2 regions of the Sporosarcina sp. FSL K6-6792 genome follow, and region 2 is predicted to be linked to the other one. Evidence: a T-box and tRNA genes for the amino acid it is inferred to sense, from the RefSeq annotation. Region 2 holds a T-box; the other holds one or more tRNA genes.
The links. A T-box is a leader RNA that pairs with one kind of tRNA and senses whether it is charged. The one in region 2 lies ahead of ileS (isoleucine--tRNA ligase), so its partner is inferred to be a tRNA-Ile.

Region 1: it has a tRNA-Ile gene. The T-box ahead of ileS (isoleucine--tRNA ligase) is inferred to sense a tRNA for this amino acid. The anticodon was not compared.

Annotation. Positions count from the first base shown of each region.
Region 1 is NZ_JBBOSA010000001.1:1,868,893-1,880,372, forward strand. Features, by position in the region: gene MKZ26_RS08935 (o-succinylbenzoate--CoA ligase) at 1-512, opposite strand, end outside; gene menB (1,4-dihydroxy-2-naphthoyl-CoA synthase) at 709-1,527, opposite strand; gene menH (2-succinyl-6-hydroxy-2,4-cyclohexadiene-1-carboxylate synthase) at 1,524-2,369, opposite strand; gene menD (2-succinyl-5-enolpyruvyl-6-hydroxy-3-cyclohexene-1-carboxylic-acid synthase) at 2,362-4,074, opposite strand; gene MKZ26_RS08955 (isochorismate synthase) at 4,067-5,452, opposite strand; gene MKZ26_RS08960 (1,4-dihydroxy-2-naphthoate polyprenyltransferase) at 5,616-6,527, shown strand; gene MKZ26_RS08965 (TraR/DksA C4-type zinc finger protein) at 6,714-7,442, shown strand; tRNA gene MKZ26_RS08970 (tRNA-Glu) at 8,300-8,371, opposite strand; tRNA gene MKZ26_RS08975 (tRNA-Ser) at 8,382-8,472, opposite strand; tRNA gene MKZ26_RS08980 (tRNA-Asn) at 8,482-8,556, opposite strand; tRNA gene MKZ26_RS08985 (tRNA-Ile) at 8,558-8,634, opposite strand; tRNA gene MKZ26_RS08990 (tRNA-Gly) at 8,639-8,712, opposite strand; tRNA gene MKZ26_RS08995 (tRNA-Phe) at 8,720-8,795, opposite strand; tRNA gene MKZ26_RS09000 (tRNA-Asp) at 8,855-8,930, opposite strand; tRNA gene MKZ26_RS09005 (tRNA-Met) at 8,934-9,008, opposite strand; tRNA gene MKZ26_RS09010 (tRNA-Ser) at 9,051-9,143, opposite strand; tRNA gene MKZ26_RS09015 (tRNA-Ile) at 9,161-9,237, opposite strand; tRNA gene MKZ26_RS09020 (tRNA-Met) at 9,245-9,318, opposite strand; tRNA gene MKZ26_RS09025 (tRNA-Ala) at 9,341-9,416, opposite strand; tRNA gene MKZ26_RS09030 (tRNA-Pro) at 9,498-9,574, opposite strand; tRNA gene MKZ26_RS09035 (tRNA-Arg) at 9,601-9,677, opposite strand; tRNA gene MKZ26_RS09040 (tRNA-Leu) at 9,699-9,784, opposite strand; tRNA gene MKZ26_RS09045 (tRNA-Gly) at 9,792-9,866, opposite strand; tRNA gene MKZ26_RS09050 (tRNA-Leu) at 9,875-9,956, opposite strand; tRNA gene MKZ26_RS09055 (tRNA-Lys) at 9,987-10,062, opposite strand; tRNA gene MKZ26_RS09060 (tRNA-Thr) at 10,069-10,144, opposite strand; tRNA gene MKZ26_RS09065 (tRNA-Val) at 10,169-10,244, opposite strand; rRNA gene rrf (5S ribosomal RNA) at 10,311-10,426, opposite strand; rRNA gene MKZ26_RS09075 (23S ribosomal RNA) at 10,580-11,480, opposite strand, start outside.
Region 2 is NZ_JBBOSA010000001.1:4,335,913-4,347,392, forward strand. Features, by position in the region: gene sigG (RNA polymerase sporulation sigma factor SigG) at 1-657, shown strand, start outside; gene MKZ26_RS20775 (PRC-barrel domain-containing protein) at 740-985, shown strand; gene MKZ26_RS20780 (YggS family pyridoxal phosphate-dependent enzyme) at 1,055-1,747, shown strand; gene MKZ26_RS20785 (cell division protein SepF) at 1,744-2,193, shown strand; gene MKZ26_RS20790 (YggT family protein) at 2,219-2,494, shown strand; gene MKZ26_RS20795 (YlmH family RNA-binding protein) at 2,549-3,325, shown strand; gene MKZ26_RS20800 (DivIVA domain-containing protein) at 3,416-3,925, shown strand; T-box leader at 3,978-4,195, shown strand; gene ileS (isoleucine--tRNA ligase) at 4,325-7,087, shown strand; gene lspA (signal peptidase II) at 7,456-7,932, shown strand; gene MKZ26_RS20815 (RluA family pseudouridine synthase) at 7,932-8,858, shown strand; gene pyrR (bifunctional pyr operon transcriptional regulator/uracil phosphoribosyltransferase PyrR) at 9,289-9,831, shown strand; gene MKZ26_RS20825 (uracil-xanthine permease family protein) at 9,915-11,201, shown strand; gene MKZ26_RS20830 (aspartate carbamoyltransferase catalytic subunit) at 11,390-11,480, shown strand, end outside.

The DNA.
Region 1 (11,480 bases), 2.5 Mb from region 2:
AGTGCACTCGAGACGTGATTACCTGCAGTCTGACGGACCCCCTTCGGAAATCCTGTCGTGCCCGATGTATACATAATCGTAATGGTTCTGTCTGATTGCCAACTTTCCTGGATGACAAAAGCCTGTTCCGCACTTTCTTTGATCGTAGAAAATAGTAGCTGACGTACCGGGGTATCGGCAACAACACTACTCAGTTCATTCGACACAATTACCGTATTGGCGCCTGAATCATCCAATTGATATGCGATTTCTTTTTTCGACAACCGACTGTTTAGCATAACAATCTCAAGGCCGGCCAGCATACATGCATGAATGATGACTACCATTTCAGCATTGGAGGACCCAAGCAAGGCGATCCGTTCCCCTTCATTTAAACTGTTAGCCCTCAATTTTCGTGCAAGAACCACAGCATCATCTTTTAACTGTGCGAATGTCCACTTTTCCTCTTCGAACGATAAAGCTATTTTATCAGGCGTTAAATAAGCCCGTTGCATTAACCAATTTGGAATCATGCCATCACCATCCATTCAGAAAAAGCTGCCCGATTAGAGGCAGCTTTCTTAGTTTTTATCCATTTTGATTACTGTCTAGGCTTCAGGCGCCAGCCCCTTGAGTCGCTTCAGTCTTGCTGAAAAGGCAAAGTACGCCTTTATCTTCAAGCCTTCCAGCGCTTGTCGGGGCTAAACGGCGCCTTACGCTTTTCTTTAATCAAGGAAAACGTGGGAATTGTCCGAAGTCCGGTTTGCGTTTTTCTTTGAATGCATCGCGGCCTTCTTTCGCTTCGTCTGTTGTGTAATAAAGAAGTGTTGCGTCGCCAGCCAATTGTTGAAGACCAGCAAGTCCGTCCGTATCCGCGTTCATTGCCGCTTTTACGAAACGAAGTGCCGTAGGGCTCATGCCAAGCATCTCTTCACACCATTGGACCGTCTCGTCTTCCAGTTGTTCATAAGGAACTACCGTATTGACTAGACCCATGTCCAGTGCTTCCTGTGCGTTGTATTGACGGCAAAGGAACCAGATTTCGCGCGCTTTTTTATGGCCAATGATTCGTGCCAAGTAGCCCGAACCGTAACCTGCGTCGAATGAACCGACTTTAGGTCCTGTTTGTCCGAAAACTGCATTTTCTGCTGCAATCGTCAAATCACAAACGACATGAAGAACATGTCCGCCGCCGATTGCATATCCTGCAACCATTGCCACAACCGGTTTTGGAATAACACGGATTAGACGCTGTAAGTCCAAGACGTTGAGACGTGGAATTTCGTCGTCTCCTACATAACCGCCATGCCCTCGAACGGATTGGTCTCCGCCTGAACAGAATGCTTTCTCGCCTTCTCCTGTTAAGACGATGACTCCAATGCTTTGGTCGTCCCGTGCGCGTGAAAATGCATCGATTAACTCCGATACCGTTTTAGGACGGAATGCATTGCGCACTTCCGGACGGTTGATTGTTACTTTTGCAATCCCGCCATACTGTTCGTATTTGATGTCTTCGTATGTACGTATCGTTTCCCATTGACGTGTCATAGTGATCCTCCTCGATTTTTCAACTCTGAAATATGCTCCTCTATCATTGTAGCAAATGTAGCCGGTTTTTCCACATGAATTGCATGTCCAGCATGTTCTATCGTTTCATGGCGGACATTAGGGAAATCCCTCTGCATTTCCCGGGAAATATTTACGAACTTCGTGTCGAGTTTTCCCGTTATGAGCAAAACCGGAAGATTGACTGTTCCTAGGCTCTCCCAATAAGAAGCTTGGCTACCTGTTCCAATACCACGTAAGCTGTTCGCAAGGCCTATTTCACTCTGACTAAGCCGTTCATTCCTCACTGCCAGCTGCTTTTCTTCCGACAAAGTCTTCTGAGACGCGAACAAGGGAATATTTCCCCAGAAATCGATGAATGCCGGCAATCCGTCCCTTGTGATTCTGTCTGCCAGCCGCCTGTCAGCTGCTTGTCGTTCTTCTCTTTCCACTTCCGTCTTCAATCCTGGAGAAGAACTCTCGAGAATCAATGACGAGACCCGCATTGGATGTCGCACCGTATAAGCCAGTGCAATACGTCCCCCCATTGAATAGCCAACCAAGATGAATTGATCAAGAGAAAGCTCAGTAAACAGTTCCTCAAGGTCCTCTACTTGCTGATCCATAGAGTAGCGGACAATGTCTTCCGGAATAGTCGATTTGCCGTGTCCCGTCAAATCGACAGCTATTGTCTGGTAGTTACCTTTTAGCAACTTTGTAATTTCACGCCATGATGTGGTGCTCCCCGTAAAACCATGTAGAAATACGATGACAGGTAAATTTTCTCCACCTTGGATTTCCACATGCATATTAATTTCACGTATACGAATAGTCTTTTCATTCATTACGATCAAGCCTGTCCGTGATTTGCTTCCATAGGTCTCGGTGCGCTTTCACATTCGCTTGACGATTCGTGAACACTTCGATAATACGCACTGGTTTTTCCTTCGCTTTATCGAGCTCCATTCCGAACTCTTCTGGCGTGTGGATTGCCGCATACTGCGCATCATACATCGCAGCAATGTGGCCGAATGTTAAGCCTGTTGGTGTGCCAAACAGCTCTTCGAAATGATTACCTGCATCAGCTTGCGGAAGGTACGAGAATATTCCACCCCCATCGTTATTAATAATGACAATGGTTAAATCTGCCTCATGGAAACGAGTAACAATTAATCCGTTGACATCATGCAAGAACGATAAATCGCCAATTAACAGCCATGTTGGACGCTTTCTTGCCGCCTGGATACCGAATGCTGTCGATACAACACCATCGATACCATTCGTCCCGCGATTCGCAAAAATTGTAATATCCTTATCCGTCTTCCTGAAGAACGTGTCTACATCACGGATTGGCATGCTGCTGCCACTTACGAGGTCGCTCTCTGTGGGAAGGTGCTCAAATAATGTTTTTGCAAATATCCCTTCATCGCCAGCAACACCCTCATACTTATTTGTAATCGCTGATGCCGCCTCATTCGCCATCGTCCACAACTCTGTATAAGATGTCTTCGGTTTATCCACAATAATTTTTATGACTGTTTCGGGTGAAGTCTGGATATGATGCGTAACGACACCGAGCGAATCCCTAAATTCCGGCGATTCATCCACCGCTATAACTGTAGCTGGTCTTACTTTTTTCAAGTAAAGCGAAAGCGGCTTCGCTACTGGCTGTGCACCAAAACGAATGACAGTATCAGGTACGACTTTCTCTTTGAATGCATCACTTTTTAATAGTGCATCATAATGATCAATACAGAGCGCTATGCATTGTTCAGGTACTTCCGTGCGAAGATTTGATAGCGGATCGCATAATACTGGCCATTCCAGTGCTTTGGCAAAGTTCCAAAATGCTGCTTTATCGAACCCTATCGGCATTTCACCAGCAATGATGAAGCCTTTTTCCGACGTTACAAGCAACTGTGAAATTTGTTGGGCAGTAGATGCATCCAAACTGTCTACACTTTTAAATCGTTTTTTGAAAGTCATTTTCGGCGTTTCCCGATCAAAATCGATCAGAAGTGGTTCCCGGAACGGCACATTTAAGTGAACGGGTCCTCGTGGAGCTGTAGTCGCAACTGACAGTGCACGGCTAATATGGCGATCAATAAAGTCTTCGATATCCGGATTGTTTTCAGCAAGTGGGAAATCTACACTATATTTCACATGCTTACCATACATTCGAATTTGATCGATTGCCTGTGGCGCACCGACTTCCCTTAATTCATGCGGACGGTCAGCCGTGATAACAATAAGAGGAATACGCGCATAATACGCTTCTGTTATAGCAGGATGATAATTCGATGCTGCAGTACCTGACGTACAGAGAAGGACGACAGGATTACCGGATGCCTTCGCCAAACCTAATGCAAAGTAGGCAGCCGATCGTTCATCAACTTGCATATAGACATCAAGGCCTTTTGTTGAAGCGAAAGCGTAAGCCAGTGGTGTCGAACGAGAGCCTGGACTAATAACTACCGTTTTCACATCAGCCATCATCAAAGCAGCAGTCATTCTACGAACATAATCAGTCAAAACTGTACGGTTATCCATTCAGTTTTCCTCCAAGCGCCCGCATAACCGGTCTGAATTTCACCCATGTTTCATCGTATTCTTTATCTGGTTCAGAGTCTGCCACAATTCCTCCACCTGCGTATAAGTACGCACTATTGCCGTCAAGAAGTGCGGAACGGATTGCAACAGCGAATTCACCATTTCCAGCAGTATCTGTCCAACCAATTGGTCCAGCATAATAACCCCGATCCAAGTTTTCCTCAGAACGAATCATTTCCATCGCTATATCAGTTGGGACACCGCCTAGTGCCGGTGTCGGGTGAAGTGCTTGAACCAAACTAAAAATATCAGTTCCTTGTTCAACTTTTCCTTCAACTGGCGTAAACAAATGCTGAATATCACGGACTTTCATCAGTTTCGGTACTTTCGAAATTTTGATGTCTGTGCAAAATGACTTAAACACTTGTGAAATCATATTAACGACATATTGATGCTCTTCTCGGTTTTTTCTATCTTCAAGAAGTTCATCGCCAAGTTCGCGGTCTTCAGTTGCCGACTTGCCTCGTTTAATGGAACCCGCGACACATGCCGAATACGCACGGCCATTTGATATTTCAATTAAACGTTCAGGTGTAGCACCAAAAAATAATTGGCCGTCCTTTTGCAATCCAAAGTGATAACTTTCCTGCTGTTCATTTGATATATGATGAAGTGCAGCGACAGCCGGCACGTCATCTGCAAAGTTTAGTTTAACCGAACGTGCAATTACTACTTTTTCAGCTTCACCATTGTTAATTTTCTTTGTGACACCTGCAACGGTTTCCAGATAATGTTCTTTCGAAAGTTCCTCTATTGACACAACTTCCGGTTTTGTAAGCAGAGCGGATTCCTCGACTTGCGCGATATGAATTAGACGGTCTCTTTCATCCCTTAACTTCTCAAACTGTTCTGCCCCATCGTTGCTTTTTGTTACAAGGTTAATGGAAATTTCTGTCTTGCCATTCGTAATCGACAACTGGAAAGAAGGTACAACGAAATGGGCCGATGGAAATGCATCCCACTCTGATTGCTTAACACTTTTCGGATCAAACGAGAAACCTCCAAAAAGAACAGGTTCCCGATCATTTTCTTCTTTAATTAGCGCACTACATAATTTTTTCCAACTTGTTGAAATATGTGAGAAACGATCATTCGTTCCATCACTTGTTAATACCGTAGCATGTCCAATACCAACAAGCGTTAAAGTTTTATCTGCATTTTGCCAATAGAAACGTTCATCTTTGTAACACGAATCCCCTGCTTCAAAAAACGCAAGTGGTGAGATTCTCCCCGCATCGACAGTTTCTGTAAAAAAACGCAGCTCATTCTGCCTAACATTTAATTGAGATTCACGGGTAGCGGTCAACTTCCGATTCATTATTTTCCCTCCGTACATTCATTCGACTGATTTAAAACAATACCTATAGTCTATCATACCGAATCAATTTCGTTTCAGCACATAATAAGCAGTCCATATGTTCACCCCACCCATTTTGGAGTACAATAGATAGGGTCATTAAAAGGATAGGGAGAGAGCCAAATTGCAACAGACAATAAAAGCGGATAAAGGCTGGCGTATTTGGTGGCAGCTTACACGTCCACATACACTAACAGCAGCCTTTGCACCTGTATTTCTCGGTACCATGATTGCACTAACTTACGGAAAATTACATTTTCCTTTATTCATCGCCATGCTCGTCGCGAGTGTTTTCATCCAAATGGCAACGAATATGTTCAATGAATATTATGATTTTAAAAGAGGACTTGATACAGAACAGTCCATTGGAATCGGCGGTACAATCGTCCGTAATGGTGTAAAACCAAAAACCGTGTTGAATCTTGCCTTTATGCTTTACGGGATTTCCGTCCTTATTGGTATCTATATATGTATGGAAACCTCATGGATGCTCGCAGTCGTCGGTATTTTGTCAATGATGGTAGGCTACTTTTATACTGGAGGACCGTATCCTATCGCCTACACGCCATTTGGAGAACTGTTTTCCGGTGTTGTCATGGGAATGTTACTTATCCTTATTGCGTTTTATATCCAGACAGAAACAGTAACGACAGAAGCGGTTCTGCTATCCATCCCAAGTATGTTGCTAGTCGCAGGTATTATGCTAGCAAATAATATACGTGATTTAGAAGGCGATAAGGAAGGCGGACGAAAAACACTCGCTATTCTTGTGGGCCGCTACAACGCAATTACAATCCTAATGCTATTTTTCATTATTTCCTATGGCTGGATTATTGCAATGATTCTCTTCGGTCATCTTACTCCATGGTCACTGCTTGTATTTCTTAGTGTCAAAAAGCCGATTGGAGCGATTACTGTGTTCCGAAAAAATCACATCCCAATACATGTGATGCCTGCGATGAAAAACACTGCAGTTACGAACACTTTATTCGGCTTACTATTAGGGATCGGAATACTCATTGGCCATCTGCTCTAACTAATAAAAGAAAAAGCGTAAAGCCTCGATTTAACTCGAAGCTTTACGCTTTTTCTGATTTATATGTTTAGATGGAACGAAATAAAGGAAAGTTAAGTAACGATAGTCAACAATCTGTACTTTTGTTTATTAAGTACTGTGGATATGTGCAGACTAATGCCATTACTAAAAAGGACGTGACAAAACTTGTTGAACGATAAACAAAAAGCCACTCTAAAAAAAGAACTATATGAAATGAAGGATCACTTAACAAAAACAGAAGAAGAAACAGATATTAAGGAAAGTGCACAAGAAGCTGCCGGCGAGCTGTCGATGTATGACAATCATCCCGGTGATATGGGTACAGAACTGTTTGAAAGAGAGAAGGACATGGCTTTAAACGTTCATGCTGGCTCTGAATTAGATAAAGTAGAAAGCGCCTTACAAGCGATGGTGGACGGTTCTTACGGGAAATGTGAAGTGTGCCAAAAAGATATACCATTTGGGCGACTTGAAGCAGTTCCTTACACAACTCTTTGCATCGACCATGCGACTGAGAAAGAAATCCCCAATGATCGACCTGTCGAAGAAGATACGCTTACCATGGCCAACCCAAATTCATTTTCCCGAGCGGCCCGGGATGGCGAAGACAGCTTTCAGGAAATCGCAAAATCTGGAACATCAGAAACCCCTTCCGATTTCAGCGGAGATCACGATGACTACAATACGTTATACGACAGCGGAATTTCAGATGGTGCAACCGAAGAATTTGAAGAATTCACAGGTACCGATATAAATGGAAAGTCACGCGGCTTCATCAGGTCCGATGCCTCAGAGAAATATGAAGCGGAACTGGATGATGAAGGAATCGAATCCCCTCTCGGAGATATTCCTTATCATGAAAAAGATAGTTATATAGAGGATCAGAAGAAGTGAAAAGAAACACCATAGGCCATTGCTTATGGTGTTTCTTTTCAGGATATTTTAGCTCACGTATGTTAATTAACCAAAAGTAACCCGTAAATGATTTAATCAAACACTAGGCGCTGCGTGTGCAGTTGCCTTTGAGTTGCTTTAGATAGAACGACCTCTTTACTATTATCGAGATATCTTGATGTGTAGGGATGCGACTTCGTAGCACCCTACACATTTTTCGGGAATCGTTTGGTGGTTATCCATCCGTTGCTCTCCAAAGGCATAAGTAGACGAAATGCTAGAGCTTTTTGGGACGAAAGAATAGCGGGGCTTCTTAACTGGATAAAAGCCGCCAAAGATATAATTTTGGCGGCTGAAGTCTTCTCCATAGTCTTGTCTTTTTTATTTAAGAATGAAACAGAACTCCTACCAATATCGCTTCGACGCTGGATGGTCTATATGAGAAAGAGCATTTCATTATCTGTGATGAAATCTGCAACCTGGAGTACGTCTTTCTTGAATATAAGTAGTATCAACTAGTAATCACCTTATAATCTCGGCATATACATCTCAAAATCACATTTCTCTCGATAATGAACACCCTAGTGCAGGCGCGGCAAAGGGGTCGCCGAAGCCGTGAGACTGGATGCGAAGCGATATTCAGGCTTACGGTGAAAGGCATCCCCAAAGCGTCAAGCGTTCTACAATCCACACCCCGAATTACAACTCTCTCCTTATTGAGCGCCACAGTAGATTCAATGCGATTCTTTAATTCAACATATATAGTTAGAATTTAAGTGAACTAGAAAACTATATATAAACAAATTAAAAAGTAGCTTTACAAGTTCATTAAGAACTTGTAAAGCTACTTTTATGTATGACCCCTACGGGATTCGAACCCGTGATACCGCCGTGAAAGGGCGGTGTCTTAACCGCTTGACCAAGGGGCCAAATTATATATGGCGGAGAAGGAGGGATTCGAACCCTCGCACCGCTTTCGCGATCTATACCCTTAGCAGGGGCACCTCTTGAGCCGCTTGAGTACTTCCCCATATATAAATGGCTCCGCAGGTAGGACTCGAACCTACGACCGATCGGTTAACAGCCGATTGCTCTACCACTGAGCTACTGCGGAATGGTGGGCCTAAATGGACTCGAACCATCGACCTCACGCTTATCAGGCGTGCGCTCTAACCAGCTGAGCTATAGGCCCTTTTTGGAGCGAGTGAAGGGAATCGAACCCTCATCATCAGCTTGGAAGGCTGAGGTTTTACCACTAAACTACACTCGCATAACAATGGTGGCTCAGGACGGAATCGAACCGCCGACACAAGGATTTTCAGTCCTTTGCTCTACCGACTGAGCTACTGAGCCACGTATTTAGTTTACATTAAGTCGTTAACTTATTCTAAACCTTATAGTATTAATAAAAATGGCGGTCCCGACCGGGATCGAACCGGCGATCTCCTGCGTGACAGGCAGGCATGTTAACCGCTACACCACGGGACCATTTGGTTGCGGGGACAGGATTTGAACCTGTGACCTTCGGGTTATGAGCCCGACGAGATACCACTTCTCCACCCCGCGACAACAATATAAGTACTATTTAATTTCACCACTAGTTAAAAATGGAGGAGGTAGAGGGATTCGAACCCCCGCGGGATTTGACTCCCCTGTCGGTTTTCAAGACCGATCCCTTCAGCCGGGCTTGGGTATACCTCCATGGCTGTATATAATAGTGGTGGACCTTGCAGGACTCGAACCTGCGACCGGACGGTTATGAGCCGTCTGCTCTAACCAACTGAGCTAAAGGTCCTTTAAGATGGCGGCAGAGGGGATCGAACCCCCGACCTCACGGGTATGAACCGTACGCTCTAGCCAGCTGAGCTACGCCGCCAGGATCTTTATTGAAATTGTGTTGGTGGAGCCTAGCGGGATCGAACCGCTGACCTCCTGCGTGCAAGGCAGGCGCTCTCCCAGCTGAGCTAAGGCCCCATTATAGCTGGCAATTATTAAAGCACAAATCTACTTAAAATGGTATATTCTTTAAGCGGCGAATCTGCTTAAAAAGCTTAATGGTCGGGAAGACAGGATTCGAACCTGCGACCCCTTGGTCCCAAACCAAGTGCTCTACCAAGCTGAGCTACGTCCCGAAGAATTATAAAGTTTAAAAACATAATGGTGCGCCCGGCAGAAGTCGAATCCACAACCTCCTGATCCGTAGTCAGGTGCTCTATCCAATTGAGCTACGAGCGCATATAAGTTAAAAGTTATTAATGCCGAGAACCGGAATCGAACCGGTACGGTAGTCACCTACCGCAGGATTTTAAGTCCTGTGCGTCTGCCAGTTCCGCCACCCCGGCAAAAATATGGAGCGGAAGACGGGATTCGAACCCGCGACCCCGACCTTGGCAAGGTCGTATTCTACCACTGAACTACTTCCGCATTATAAGTGCGGGTAAAGGGAGTCGAACCCCCACGCCCGAAGGCACTAGATCCTAAGTCTAGCGCGTCTGCCAGTTCCGCCATACCCGCAATATAAATTATGACACTAAGTCATAAAAATGGTGAGCCATGCAGGATTCGAACCTGCGACCCTCTGATTAAAAGTCAGATGCTCTACCAACTGAGCTAATGGCTCGAAAAGTGGTGCCGGAGAAAGGACTTGAACCCTCAACCTACTGATTACAAGTCAGTTGCTCTACCAGTTGAGCTACTCCGGCTAATAGTTTTCATTATAAATAAAATGGTGGAGGATGACGGGCTCGAACCGCCGACCCCCTGCTTGTAAGGCAGGTGCTCTCCCAGCTGAGCTAATCCTCCTGGGTATAAGTGCGACAAACTTCAGTTGTTTGTCCTATTCATAAACCTATGTAATAATTGTTACAAGACCGGCGACGTCCTACTCTCACAGGGGGAAACCCCCAACTACCATCGGCGCTGAAGAGCTTAACTTCCGTGTTCGGGATGGGAACGGGTGTGACCTCTTCGCAATCGTCACCAGACTTGTATGATCTTTTCTCAAAGACAATAATTATTATAACATATCATCTAATTAATTGCAAGTACTTTTTTTATGAACGGTACTTATTCGCTCAAAACTGAATAAAACAGACATTGTGCTACACAGAATCAGGGTAATCAAGCCCTTTTCAAAATTGGTTAAGTCCTCGATCGATTAGTATCCGTCAGCTCCACACGTCGCCGTGCTTCCACCCCAGACCTATCAACCTCATCTTCTTTGAGGGATCTTACTTACTTGCGTAATGGGAAATCTCATCTCGAGGGGGGCTTCATGCTTAGATGCTTTCAGCATTTATCCCGTCCATACATAGCTACCCAGCGATGCCTTTGGCAAGACAACTGGTACACCAGAGGTATGTCCATCCCGGTCCTCTCGTACTAAGGACAGCTCCTCTCAAATTTCCTGCGCCCGCGACGGATAGGGACCGAACTGTCTCACGACGTTCTGAACCCAGCTCGCGTACCGCTTTAATGGGCGAACAGCCCAACCCTTGGGACCGACTACAGCCCCAGGATGCGATGAGCCGACATCGAGGTGCCAAACCTCCCCGTCGATGTGGACTCTTGGGGGAGATAAGCCTGTTATCCCCGGGGTAGCTTTTATCCGTTGAGCGATGGCCCTTCCATGCGGAACCACCGGATCACTAAGCCCGTCTTTCGACCCTGCTCGACTTGTAGGTCTCGCAGTCAAGCTCCCTTATGCCTTTGCACTCTACGAATGATGTCCAACCATTCTGAGGGAACCTTTGGGCGCCTCCGTTACTCTTTAGGAGGCGACCGCCCCAGTCAAACTGCCCGCCTGACACTGTCTCCTGCCCCGATAAGGGGCATGGGTTAGAAGTCCAATACAGCCAGGGTAGTATCCCACCAACGCCTCATCCGAAGCTAGCGCTCCGGAATCCAAGGCTCCTACCTATCCTGTACAGGCTGCACCGGAATTCAATATCAGGTTACAGTAAAGCTCCACGGGGTCTTTCCGTCCTGTCGCGGGTAACCTGCATCTTCACAGGTATTATAATTTCACCGAGTCTCTCG
Region 2 (11,480 bases):
CTCGTCATTGGCAATTTGCGTCTCGTCCTAAGTCTGGTCCAAAGATTCGCATACAGGGGGGAACAAGCGGATGATTTATTTCAAGTCGGATGTATCGGCTTGCTTAAATCAATTGACAACTTCGATTTGAAACATAATGTCAGATTTTCAACATACGCAGTCCCGATGATTATTGGAGAAATTAAAAGACATCTACGTGATCATCATTCAATACGAGTATCAAGATCACTTCGAGATACCGCTTATAAGGCAATAAGAGCGAAAGAGCAGTTCATTAATGATAATCAAAGAGAACCGCGAATATCGGATTTGTCTGAAGCAACAGGTATACCCGCCGATGATATTCTCTTTGCCCTTGATGCAATTCAAGATCCAATGTCCCTTCATGAGCCTATGAACGGTGACGGCGGTGATCCAGTATTTATGATGGATCAAATACAGGACAAAACGGTTTCAGAAGAACGGTGGCTGACGTATGTATCTGTTAAAGAAACTGTATCTAGTATGGATGAAAGGCAACAATCAATTCTTTCAAAACGTTTTTATTTGGGACAAACGCAGACCGAAATTGCTAAGGAACTAGGCATTTCACAAGCCCAGATTTCCCGATTGGAGAAGAGTGCAGTTCAAACCATTCGGGAAGGGATGGAACAATAATGATAAATGTAACGCAATGCGCTAACTGCATTGCGTTTTTTCTTGTGCCTATGTGCATATATTCATTGTAAGGAGGGATTTTATGAGGTTTTCAGAAATACAAAAAAAAGAAGTTATCGACGCTACTAAGGGAACGTTCCTTGGATTCGTCCAGGATGCAACAATTGACACTGTAACTGGAAAAGTTGAATCCTTGCACGTAGGTGGTGGAGAACGGAACAGTTTTTTTGATACAAAAGACAAGGATACGAAAAAGGTCAATCTTAAAGAGATTACAACAATCGGTAAAGATATTGTACTTGTGGGCAAAAAGAATGCAGAAAAATGATTCATTATTGATATGTTCAGCCTAGGTTGGTACAATGAAGTGAAAGATTGAGGAAAAGTAGTGATTATAATGGGGAATCTACAGCAACGAATACAAAAAATCGAACAAGATATACAAGCAACTTGTGACCGCGTAGGTCGAAACAGATCTGAAATTACGGTCGTTGCTGTTACGAAGGAAGTTTCGACAGCAAGAACATCTGCAGTGCTGGAAGAAAACATCCGACATCTTGGCGAAAATCGACCTGAAGGCCTACTTGGGAAACAGGAAACGATACAAAGTGGTGCCATCTGGCATTTCATCGGTAATGTTCAGAGCAGAAAAGTGAAAGAAATCATCAATCGAATTGACTATTTACATTCTGTTGATCGAATGAGTTTGGTTAAGGAAATTCATAAGCGTTCCAATCATGTTATTGATTGTTTCATTCAAGTGAATGTTTCTGGTGAATCAAGTAAATCAGGTGTAACACCAGCTGAACTTGATAGCTTTATTGAAGATGTGGCGGCTTATGATAAAATTCGAATTATAGGTTTAATGACAATGGCTCCTTTCACAAAGGATATGGATGAGATTCGTTCCGTATTCCGCTCGTTAAGGGAGCTTCGAGACGGCATCTCGGCAAAAAAATTGCCACATGCACCTTGTACTCAATTGTCCATGGGAATGTCAAATGATTTCATTATCGCTATTGAAGAAGGTGCAACTCATGTAAGAATCGGGACTGCACTTGTCGGAGCAGAAAGCGAGGGAGACGTATGAGCATTAAAAACAAGTTTGAGAAATGGTTTTACCTAGACGACGAAGAAAAAGAAGTACAAGAACAGCCACGCCGGGAAGAACAGCGTCCTGCGCAGGAGCAGCCACGCAGCAGAGCACCAATGAGGAAGCAAGTAGCAGGCGAACCACAACAGTCAGCAACGGTTGTCAGCTTGCAAAGTGTCCAAAAGTCTTCCAAAGTTATTCTTATTGAGCCCCGTGTCTATGCGGAGGCGCAAGACATTTCTGAACACTTGAAAAATAAGCGTGCAGTTGTTGTGAATTTACAGCGAATTGAGCGTGATCAAGGTATTCGAATTGTCGATTTCCTAAGCGGTACTGTTTATGCGCTTGGAGGAGACATCCAGCGAATAGGAACTGATATTTTCCTTTGCGTGCCGGAGAATGTGGAAGTTGCTGGTGCAATCTCCGATTATTTTGAACGATAGAAATTGAATGAGGTGTACCAACAGAATGGAAAATATTTTAGGGTTAATTTATCAAGGAATAACAGGAGCAATATCGATTTACTCAATACTTCTTATTATCTATATACTAATGTCATGGATACCTGCTTCTCGTGAGACTAAGTTTGGTATAATGCTTGGAAAGATTACCGAGCCTTATTTAGGGTTTTTTAGAAAATTCATCCCACCTCTTGGAATGATTGATATTTCACCAATCGTTGGTATATTTGCGTTGAGGTTTATCTCTGATGGCGTTGAAGCAATATTTAGGATGTTTTTATAAAATGATTACGTCGTCCTCACTTATGTGAGGATTTTTCTATAAGGAGCCGGAGAAATGGAAACTATACTACAGCATTTCAGAAAAGATGAACAGCCTTTCATCGAAATGGCGATTGGCTGGATACGTGAAGTGGAAGATACCTATTCACCAAAACTAACAGGATTCTTGGATCCTAGGCAGCAGCGCATTGTAGAATCTCTTGCGGGCAGTTCGATGCTATTGGTCGGATTGTACGGAGCTTTTCCGGAAGCGGAAAGACGAAGAGTTCTTATCTATCCAGATTATTATGTACCAGAACCAGTCGATTATCGAATAGCTATTTTTGATGTGAAGTATGCTTCTAAGTTTTTGAAACTTGATCACAAGGACATCCTGGGCTCGATGATGTCATTAGGCATTGACCGTTCGAAATTCGGGGACATCCGAGTGGTTGATGATCAAGTCCAGTTTGCAGTCGCAGATGAGTTAAAGGATTATATGACGGCTAATTTTTTATCGATTGGGAAAGCGAAAGTGACGGTTGAAGAAAGTAATCGTCCGGAAGACTGGATTGTCACGACAGATACATGGACAGAAGAAATGCATATCGTTAGTTCATTACGACTCGACGTAGTAACAGCGGCATTAGTAACTATTCCACGCCAAAAAGCGGCGACGCTTGTGCATGGGGAAAAAGTGAAAGTGAATTGGGCTGTTAGGGATCAGCCTGCATTCGAACTTCAAGAGTCAGATATGGTATCAATTAGAGGTTCTGGCCGTTTTAAAGTGATTGCAATTGAAGGAAGAACGCGTAAAGATAAGATTCGGCTAATTGTTGGGAAATTAGAATGACTTGTCAGATAATAGTTTGAAAAAGAACTGTTATCTGATGCCTTAACATGTATAATAGAGAATGAATAAGTTAAAGGGGAGATGCTTTAAATGGCTTTATCACCACTTGATATACATAATAAAGAATTTGCCAATAAGTTTCGTGGATATGATGAAGATGAAGTAAATGAGTTTTTGGAACAAATCATGAAAGATTTTGAAAATATACTTGAAGAAAACAAAACATTGAAAAGCAATTTGAAACAATCAGAAGAACAGGTCTCCCATTTTAACTCAATCGAGCAAACGCTACAAAAATCGATTCTTATCGCTCAGGAAGCTGCGGAAGACGTTCGTCGCAACTCTATGAAAGAATCGAAATTGATTGTCAAGGAAGCAGAAAAAAATGCGGATCGAATTGTCAATGAGGCACTTTCCCGCGCGCGTAGAATTTCTGTGGAAATTGAAGATCTTAAGAAACAGTCGAAGGTTTTCCGTACACGTTTCAAAATGCTCATTGAAGCGCAACTTGATCTGATTCAGTCAGATGATTGGGACGTTTTACTGGAGTATGAAATCGATGCGGAGCGTTTAGAAATGGCAGCCGACCTGGATTCATAAGGAAACTTGACTTTAGTCTTAATTCACACATATACTTATAGGCATATATTTAGAACAGGCGTTGAAAGAGAAAGTACCTTCCAAATCTGAGAATAGCGAGCCGGGGGCGGTGGAAGCCCGGTCAACGGATTGGAAATGAAAATCACTCTCGAGCCGGATTGCGGAATGATTTACGTGATCCCGGAAACACCCCGTTATGGTGTCTGAGTGGTAGCAAATTCGTTTGCTACAAGTAGGGTGGTAACGCGAGAATAATTCTTCGTCCCTTTTTAGGGGTGGGGATTTTTTTATTTTTGCCTGTGCCTTGTGTCTACAGGATGTAGGTATGGGGTCTTTGCCACAGGACGTGGCGAAGGCTGCGATCCTTTTGCGCTTTTCTATTTTAAAGGAGGAAAAAACATGGAATACAAAGATACATTACTTATGCCGAAAACAGAATTCCCGATGAGAGGTAACTTACCTAACAAAGAGCCATTACTGCAAGAAAAATGGGCAGAGATGGACATTTATAAAAAAGTACAGGAACGAACTGCGGGTCGCCCGTTCTTCGTATTACACGATGGTCCTCCATATGCGAATGGTGATCTTCATATGGGTCACGCCATGAACAAAGTATTGAAAGATATGATTGTCCGCCACAAATCAATGACAGGTTTCCACGCGCCATACGTTCCAGGCTGGGATACACATGGACTGCCGATTGAACAGGCATTAGTGAACAAAGGCGTAAAAAGAAAAGAACTGTCAGTAGCAGAATTCCGTAAAATGTGTGAGGAATATGCGCTTGGTCAGATTGACAATCAGCGTAGCCAGTTCAAACGGATTGGTGTTCGTGGCGATTGGGATAATCCATATATCACGCTAAAACCAGCTTTTGAGGCGCGTCAAATTCAAGTGTTTGGTGAAATGGCTAAAAAAGGATATATCTATAAAGGATTGAAACCAGTTTATTGGTCACCATCAAGTGAATCTGCACTTGCTGAGGCGGAAATCGAGTACCAGGATAAGAAATCACCATCTATCTATGTTAGTTTCCCTGTGAAAGATGGACTTGGCGTAATTGATGAAGATGTTAACTTCTTAATCTGGACGACAACTCCATGGACGATTCCTGCAAACCTTGGGATTTCTGTCCATCCGGAATTTGAATACGTTATTGTTAAAGCGGGAGAAGAGAAATTCCTTATCGCTAAAGATTTACTTACGTTTGTCGCAGAAGAACTTGGCTGGGAAGACCATGTTGTTGAGCGTGAACTGAAAGGTTCTGAACTCGACCGTGTTGTTGCGAAGCACCCATTATATGACCGCGATTCGCTTGTTATGCTCGGTGATCATGTTACAGCCGAAGCGGGTACTGGATGTGTCCATACAGCTCCAGGCCACGGGGAAGACGACTTCTACGTGTCTAAATCATATGGTATTGATGCCCTTTCTCCTATCGATGATCGCGGTGTTATGACTGATGAAGCGCCAGGCTTCGAAGGTCTGTTTTATGAAGATGCAAATAAAGCAGTTACAGAGGCACTCGACAAAGTGGGCGCGCTTAAGAAATTATCATTCATCACCCACTCGTATCCACACGATTGGCGCACGAAAAAACCGGTTATTTACCGCGCGACTGCACAATGGTTCGCTTCAATTGAATCGTTCCGTACCGAATTACTTGATGCTATCAAAAATACGAAATTCACACCTTCATGGGGCGAAACAAGATTGTATAACATGGTTCGAGACCGTGGTGACTGGTGTATTTCACGTCAGCGTGTATGGGGTGTTCCAATTCCAGTGTTTTACGCTGAAAACGGTGAACCAATTATTACAGATGAAACAATTGCCAACGTTTCGGAATTGTTCCGTGAAAACGGTTCGAACATCTGGTTCGAAAGAGAAGCAAAAGATTTACTGCCAGAAGGTTTCACACACGAAGGCAGTCCGAACGGAGAGTTTACAAAAGAGACGGACATCATGGACGTTTGGTTCGATTCAGGCTCAACACACCAAGGTGTGCTAGTAGAACGGGATGATCTCGTTTACCCGGCGGACCTGTATCTTGAAGGATCTGACCAATACCGTGGATGGTTTAACTCATCACTCACGACAAGTGTTGCCATCAATGGCCATGCACCATATAAAGGCTTGCTAAGCCATGGTTTCACTCTTGACGGAGAAGGACGTAAAATGAGTAAATCAATCGGGAACGTAATCATTCCCGCAAAAGTAATGAACCAGCTTGGTGCAGACATTCTTCGCCTGTGGGTATCATCTGTTGATTATACAGCGGATGTACGGGTTTCTGATTCTAACTTCAAGCAAGTTTCTGAAGTATATAGAAAAATTCGTAACACATTGCGTTTCCTACACGGCAATACATCAGATTTCAATCCGGCTACTGATGCTGTGGCATTTGAAAATCTTCGTACAGTAGACAAATTTGTCTATGTGAGACTACAGGATTTGATCAAAGAAGTGCGTGAAGCTTATGAAAACTACGAATTCGCTGGTGTTTATCATGCGGTGAATAACTTCTGTACAGGTGAATTGAGCTCGTTCTACCTAGATATCGCCAAAGACGTTGTTTACATCGAAGGTGCAGATCATCCACATCGTCGTGCGATGCAAACAGTGATGTATGAAACGCTGATTGCGCTGTTGAAATTGTTAACACCTATTGTGCCGCATACGACAGATGAAATGTGGGCATTTATCGAGCACAAGACCGAAGAAAGTATTCAGCTGACAGATATGCCAGAAGCACAAGATCTTGGACAAGAAGCACAGGCATTGCGTGAGCGTTTCGCAACATTGATGCTTGTTCGTGACGATGTTCTGAAGGCACTGGAAGAAGCGCGTAATAGTAAAATTATCGGGAAATCGCTTGAAGCGAAAGTAACGGTTGCTGTCCCTGAAAAACTGGCAGATGTATTCGCAGCGGATGATATTGACTTCGCACAATTCTTTATCGTATCGAAGTTTGCTGAAGGAGATATCGCTAACATGCCGGAAGGTACTTTGAAACTGGATGCTGTAAGTGTTCTTGTTGAAAATGCAGATGGCGAAAAATGTGAGCGTTGCTGGACGATTTCTGAAACAATCGGCTCAGACGAAACACACCCTACACTATGTACACGTTGTGCAGAAGTTGTAAAAGTGCATTATTCGTAAAATTATCAAACTGTAAGCCGCTGCTGCTGTCTTTTTATAAGACTGGTTGCAGCGGCTTTTTAAAAGGTAAGAAAGCATAAGTTTTTTTACATGGATCTGTGTCTAGACTACAGACGCCAGCCCCTGGGCCCCCACGAAGGGGGTCATGCAGTCTTTGCGACAGGAAGTCGCGACTTTAGACTGCCTTCCTTTAGCTTCATTCTTGCTGAAAAGGCATAGTACGCCTTTATCATCAAGACTTCCAGCGCTTGTCGGGGCTAAACGGCGCCTTGCGCTTTTCTTATATTACTCATTTAGCGTTGAAACGCGCTCATATAGGTGTCGATGTGGTAAAATGGAACGTAATCTGTCGGACGGGGGTATTTGGATTGTTCATTTATTACGGATTAGCGGCATTCGTCATTATTTTGGATCAGTTTACGAAATGGCTAGTCGTTAAAAACATGGAGCTCGGCGAAAAAATTAGCATTGCAGATCCTTATTTAGGGCTTCTTTCTCATCGCAACAAGGGAGCCGCTTGGGGTATGCTTGAAGGACAAATGTGGTTATTTTATATTGTCACAGTTGCCGTTGCAATTGGTATTATTTATTTCTTCCATAAAGAAGCGAAAGGGCAACCGCTCTTTGGATTCAGTTTAATGTTTCTTCTTGGTGGTGCGATTGGTAATTTTATCGATCGTCTGTGGCGCAAGGAAGTTGTCGATTTTGTCGATGTCACAATCCCGGTTATCAACTACGATTTTCCAATCTTTAATGTTGCAGATGCAGCGTTAACGGTCGGTGTGATTATGATCATCATTCATATTATTATGGATGAAAAAAAGAACAAGAAAAAGGTGTCGTAATGGAAAAAATAGAAATTGAAATAACTGAAGAACACAAAGGAAGCCGAATAGACAAAGCTTTGTCTGCAGTCAATCCTGAATGGTCCCGTACGCAAATTCAATCATGGCTGAAAGACAGCCTTGTTCTAGTAAGCGGAATTCAAGTGAAACCTAATTATAAAGTAAGACTGGGAGATATAGTGACGGTGGAAGAACCTGAACTGGAAGTGCTTGACATGGTTGCTGAGGAATTAAATCTCGATATCGTCTATGAAGATAAGGACGTACTCGTTGTCAATAAAGCGCGTGGCATGGTTGTTCATCCTGCGCCAGGTCATCCATCAGGAACGGTCGTAAATGGTCTTATGCACCACTGCACGGACCTTTCAGGTATTAACGGAGTGGTGCGCCCAGGGATTGTCCATCGTATTGACAAAGATACGTCAGGGCTTTTGATGGTCGCCAAAAATGATAAGGCACATGTATCGTTAGTAGACCAACTTGTGAACAGGTCAGTAACGCGTGTTTATACTGCACTTGTCCATGGCCATATACCACATGATAATGGAACAATTGACGCGCCAATCGGCCGTGATCAACGGGAACGACAAAATATGGCGATCGTTGATAAAGGAAGGCATGCGGTAACGCACTTCAAAGTAATCGAACGGTTCGGGGATTATACGCTTGTCGAATGCAGATTAGAAACAGGCAGAACGCATCAAATTCGGGTGCATATGAAATATATTGGTTATCCACTTGTTGGAGATCCGAAATATGGACCGAAAAAAACACTTCAATTTAATGGACAAGTATTGCATGCAGGTACGCTCGGTTTTGATCATCCCGTAACAGGTGAGTACTTGGAATTCAACAGTCCTCTACCTGAAGACTTTAAAGACTTGGTTGATGAAGTTAGGAAAAGCGTTGACAAAACAGAAGAGTAAATTGTATACTGAACGAAGCAATTGAATAGCGATACCTTTAACATCAGTCCAGAGAGGCTGGGAAGGTTGCACGGAAGTACAGTCAAACTGCTGCGCGCAGTTTCTATGTACATTTATTTCTGCACGTATACCCTCCCGCCATCCTAGGCCGGGAGGGTTTTTTATGTCTAGCTACAGGCGCCAGACTCTCGGGTCATAAGTCAGATCAGCTACACGGCAAAGAACGCCGCTTCGCCGATCCGCCTTATGCCTGTCGCGGGCCAACAGGATGTAGGTCACGCAGACGTTGCCACACGATGTGGCGAACTTAGGCTGTGTTCACTTGACGGCGCCTTACGCTTTTCATATAGGAGAATATCCAACCCGATCGGCTCCCGGAAGGCATTTGAGAGAAAGAAAGAAGTAGACAAGGGAAATGGAGGATGTTGAAATGACGGAAAAAGCAAATATTCTAGATGAACAGGCAATTGGCAGGGCGGTTACTCGAATTGCACACGAAATAATTGAACGCAACAAAGGAATTGACGGTTGTATTCTTGTCGGCATCAAAACACGCGGTGCTTTCTTAGCGAAAAGACTTGCTGAAAAGATTGAACTTATCGAAGGAAAACCGATTAAAGCCGGTGAACTTGATATCACACTGTATAGGGATGACCTCACGTTGAAACATAGTAACAATGAACCGCTTGTTCAGCAGGTAGACATCAAGCATGACGTGACAGATATGAAAGTAATTTTGGTAGACGACGTTCTCTATACAGGTAGAACAGTTCGGGCAGCGATGGATGCAGTTATGGACCTTGGAAGACCAGCATCAATCCAACTAGCAGTACTTGTTGACCGTGGTCACCGTGAATTGCCAATACGACCAGACTTCGTCGGTAAAAACATCCCAACTTCAAGTGATGAGCGAGTCGTTGTGAGTGTAGAAGAAACAGATGGCAAAGATAGCGTGTCGATTCATTCTAAATAGTAGCGAAGGTGCCTTATAAGGGGATTCTTTATCTCAACATAATATGAATACAAAATAAAGTAATCCGCACGGGGGTATTGGCAATGGATGAAAAAGTGTTAGATGTGCATGAAAAACCGGCACCAGCTAGGTGGATTATCCTTAGTTTACAACATATGTTTGCCATGTTTGGAGCAACAATATTAGTACCTCAGCTCGTCGGATTAAGTCCGGCAATCGCCCTTCTGACAAGTGGTATTGCAACAATCGTCTTTATCCTTGTTACACGATTCCAAGTGCCGGCGTACTTAGGCTCATCTTTCGCCTTCATTATCCCGATACAAGTCGCAACTCAAACGGGTGGAATTGGCAGTGCGATGATAGGAAGCATGTTTGTGGCACTTGTCTACGGAATTATTTCATTGCTCATTTGGAAAACGGGCTACAATTGGATCATGAAAGTTTTGCCACCGATTGTTGTAGCGCCTGTCATCATCGTAATTGGACTGGCACTTTCACCAACTGCAATCAGCATGGCAAGTACCATCCAAGTTGGAGATGAAAAGGTATATAACCTGCTTCATTTCTCGGCTGCACTTGTTACACTAGCAGCTGCTATCATCTGCCTCATGTTTTTCAAGGGAATCATTAGCTTAATGCCAATCCTAATCGGCATCATCGTCGGTTACATTTACTCGGCTTTCATCGGGATCTTAGATTTTACAAAAGTTATGGAAGCAAAGTGGTTTGAATTTCCGGAAATGTTAATTCCAGGTGTGGATTATGATTTCGTCATTACACCTACACTGCTCTTTCTTATGGTGCCAATAGCAATTGTCACAATATCGGAGCATATCGGCCATCAACTTGTCCTTGGACGAATCGTTGGAAGAGATTACATAAAAAATCCAGGATTGAACCGCTCATTACTAGGTGATGGACTTGGAACACTCATAAGTGGTCTTGTAGGAGGTCCACCTAAAACGACATACGGTGAAAATATCGGTGTTCTTGCGCTTACTCGAGTTTACAGTGTCTATGTCATTTTAGGAGCTGCTGTTTTCGCCATAGCCTTCTCCTTCTTAGGAAAAGTGATGGCATTGATTGCGACGATTCCGACGGCAGTGCTCGGCGGGGTTTCAATTCTCTTGTTCGGAATTATTGCTTCATCTGGCTTGCGCATGCTCGTGGATCACAAAATTGATTTTGGCAGCCAGCGTAATCTTGTCATCGCCTCAGTCATTCTAGTCATTGGAATCGGGGGGGCGAGCATCGAATTTAGTGATACTTTCCAAATTGAAGGAATGGCCCTAGCGGCAATTATCGGTGTGATACTCAACTTGGTCCTGCCGGGGAGAACAAATGAAAGTCTAGTTGACGAAAAAGAATAGAAAACCTTTTAACACTGTTCCGAGAGTCAGGGAAAGGTTCGTTTGACACCCATTCTGCACAATAAGTGTAGGGTTTGGATTGTCATACCTAACGAGCCTTTCCGTTTATCGGGAAGGCTCGTTTTTCAATATGTCTAGGCTTCAGCACCCAGGCCCTTAAGCATTTCAATAAAAGGAGGACAAACCAGATGCAGCATCTTGTTTCGATGAAACACCTGACTGAAGAAGGAATCATGGCAATCCTTGATCGTGCTGATACATTCAAAAAACATGGAGTCC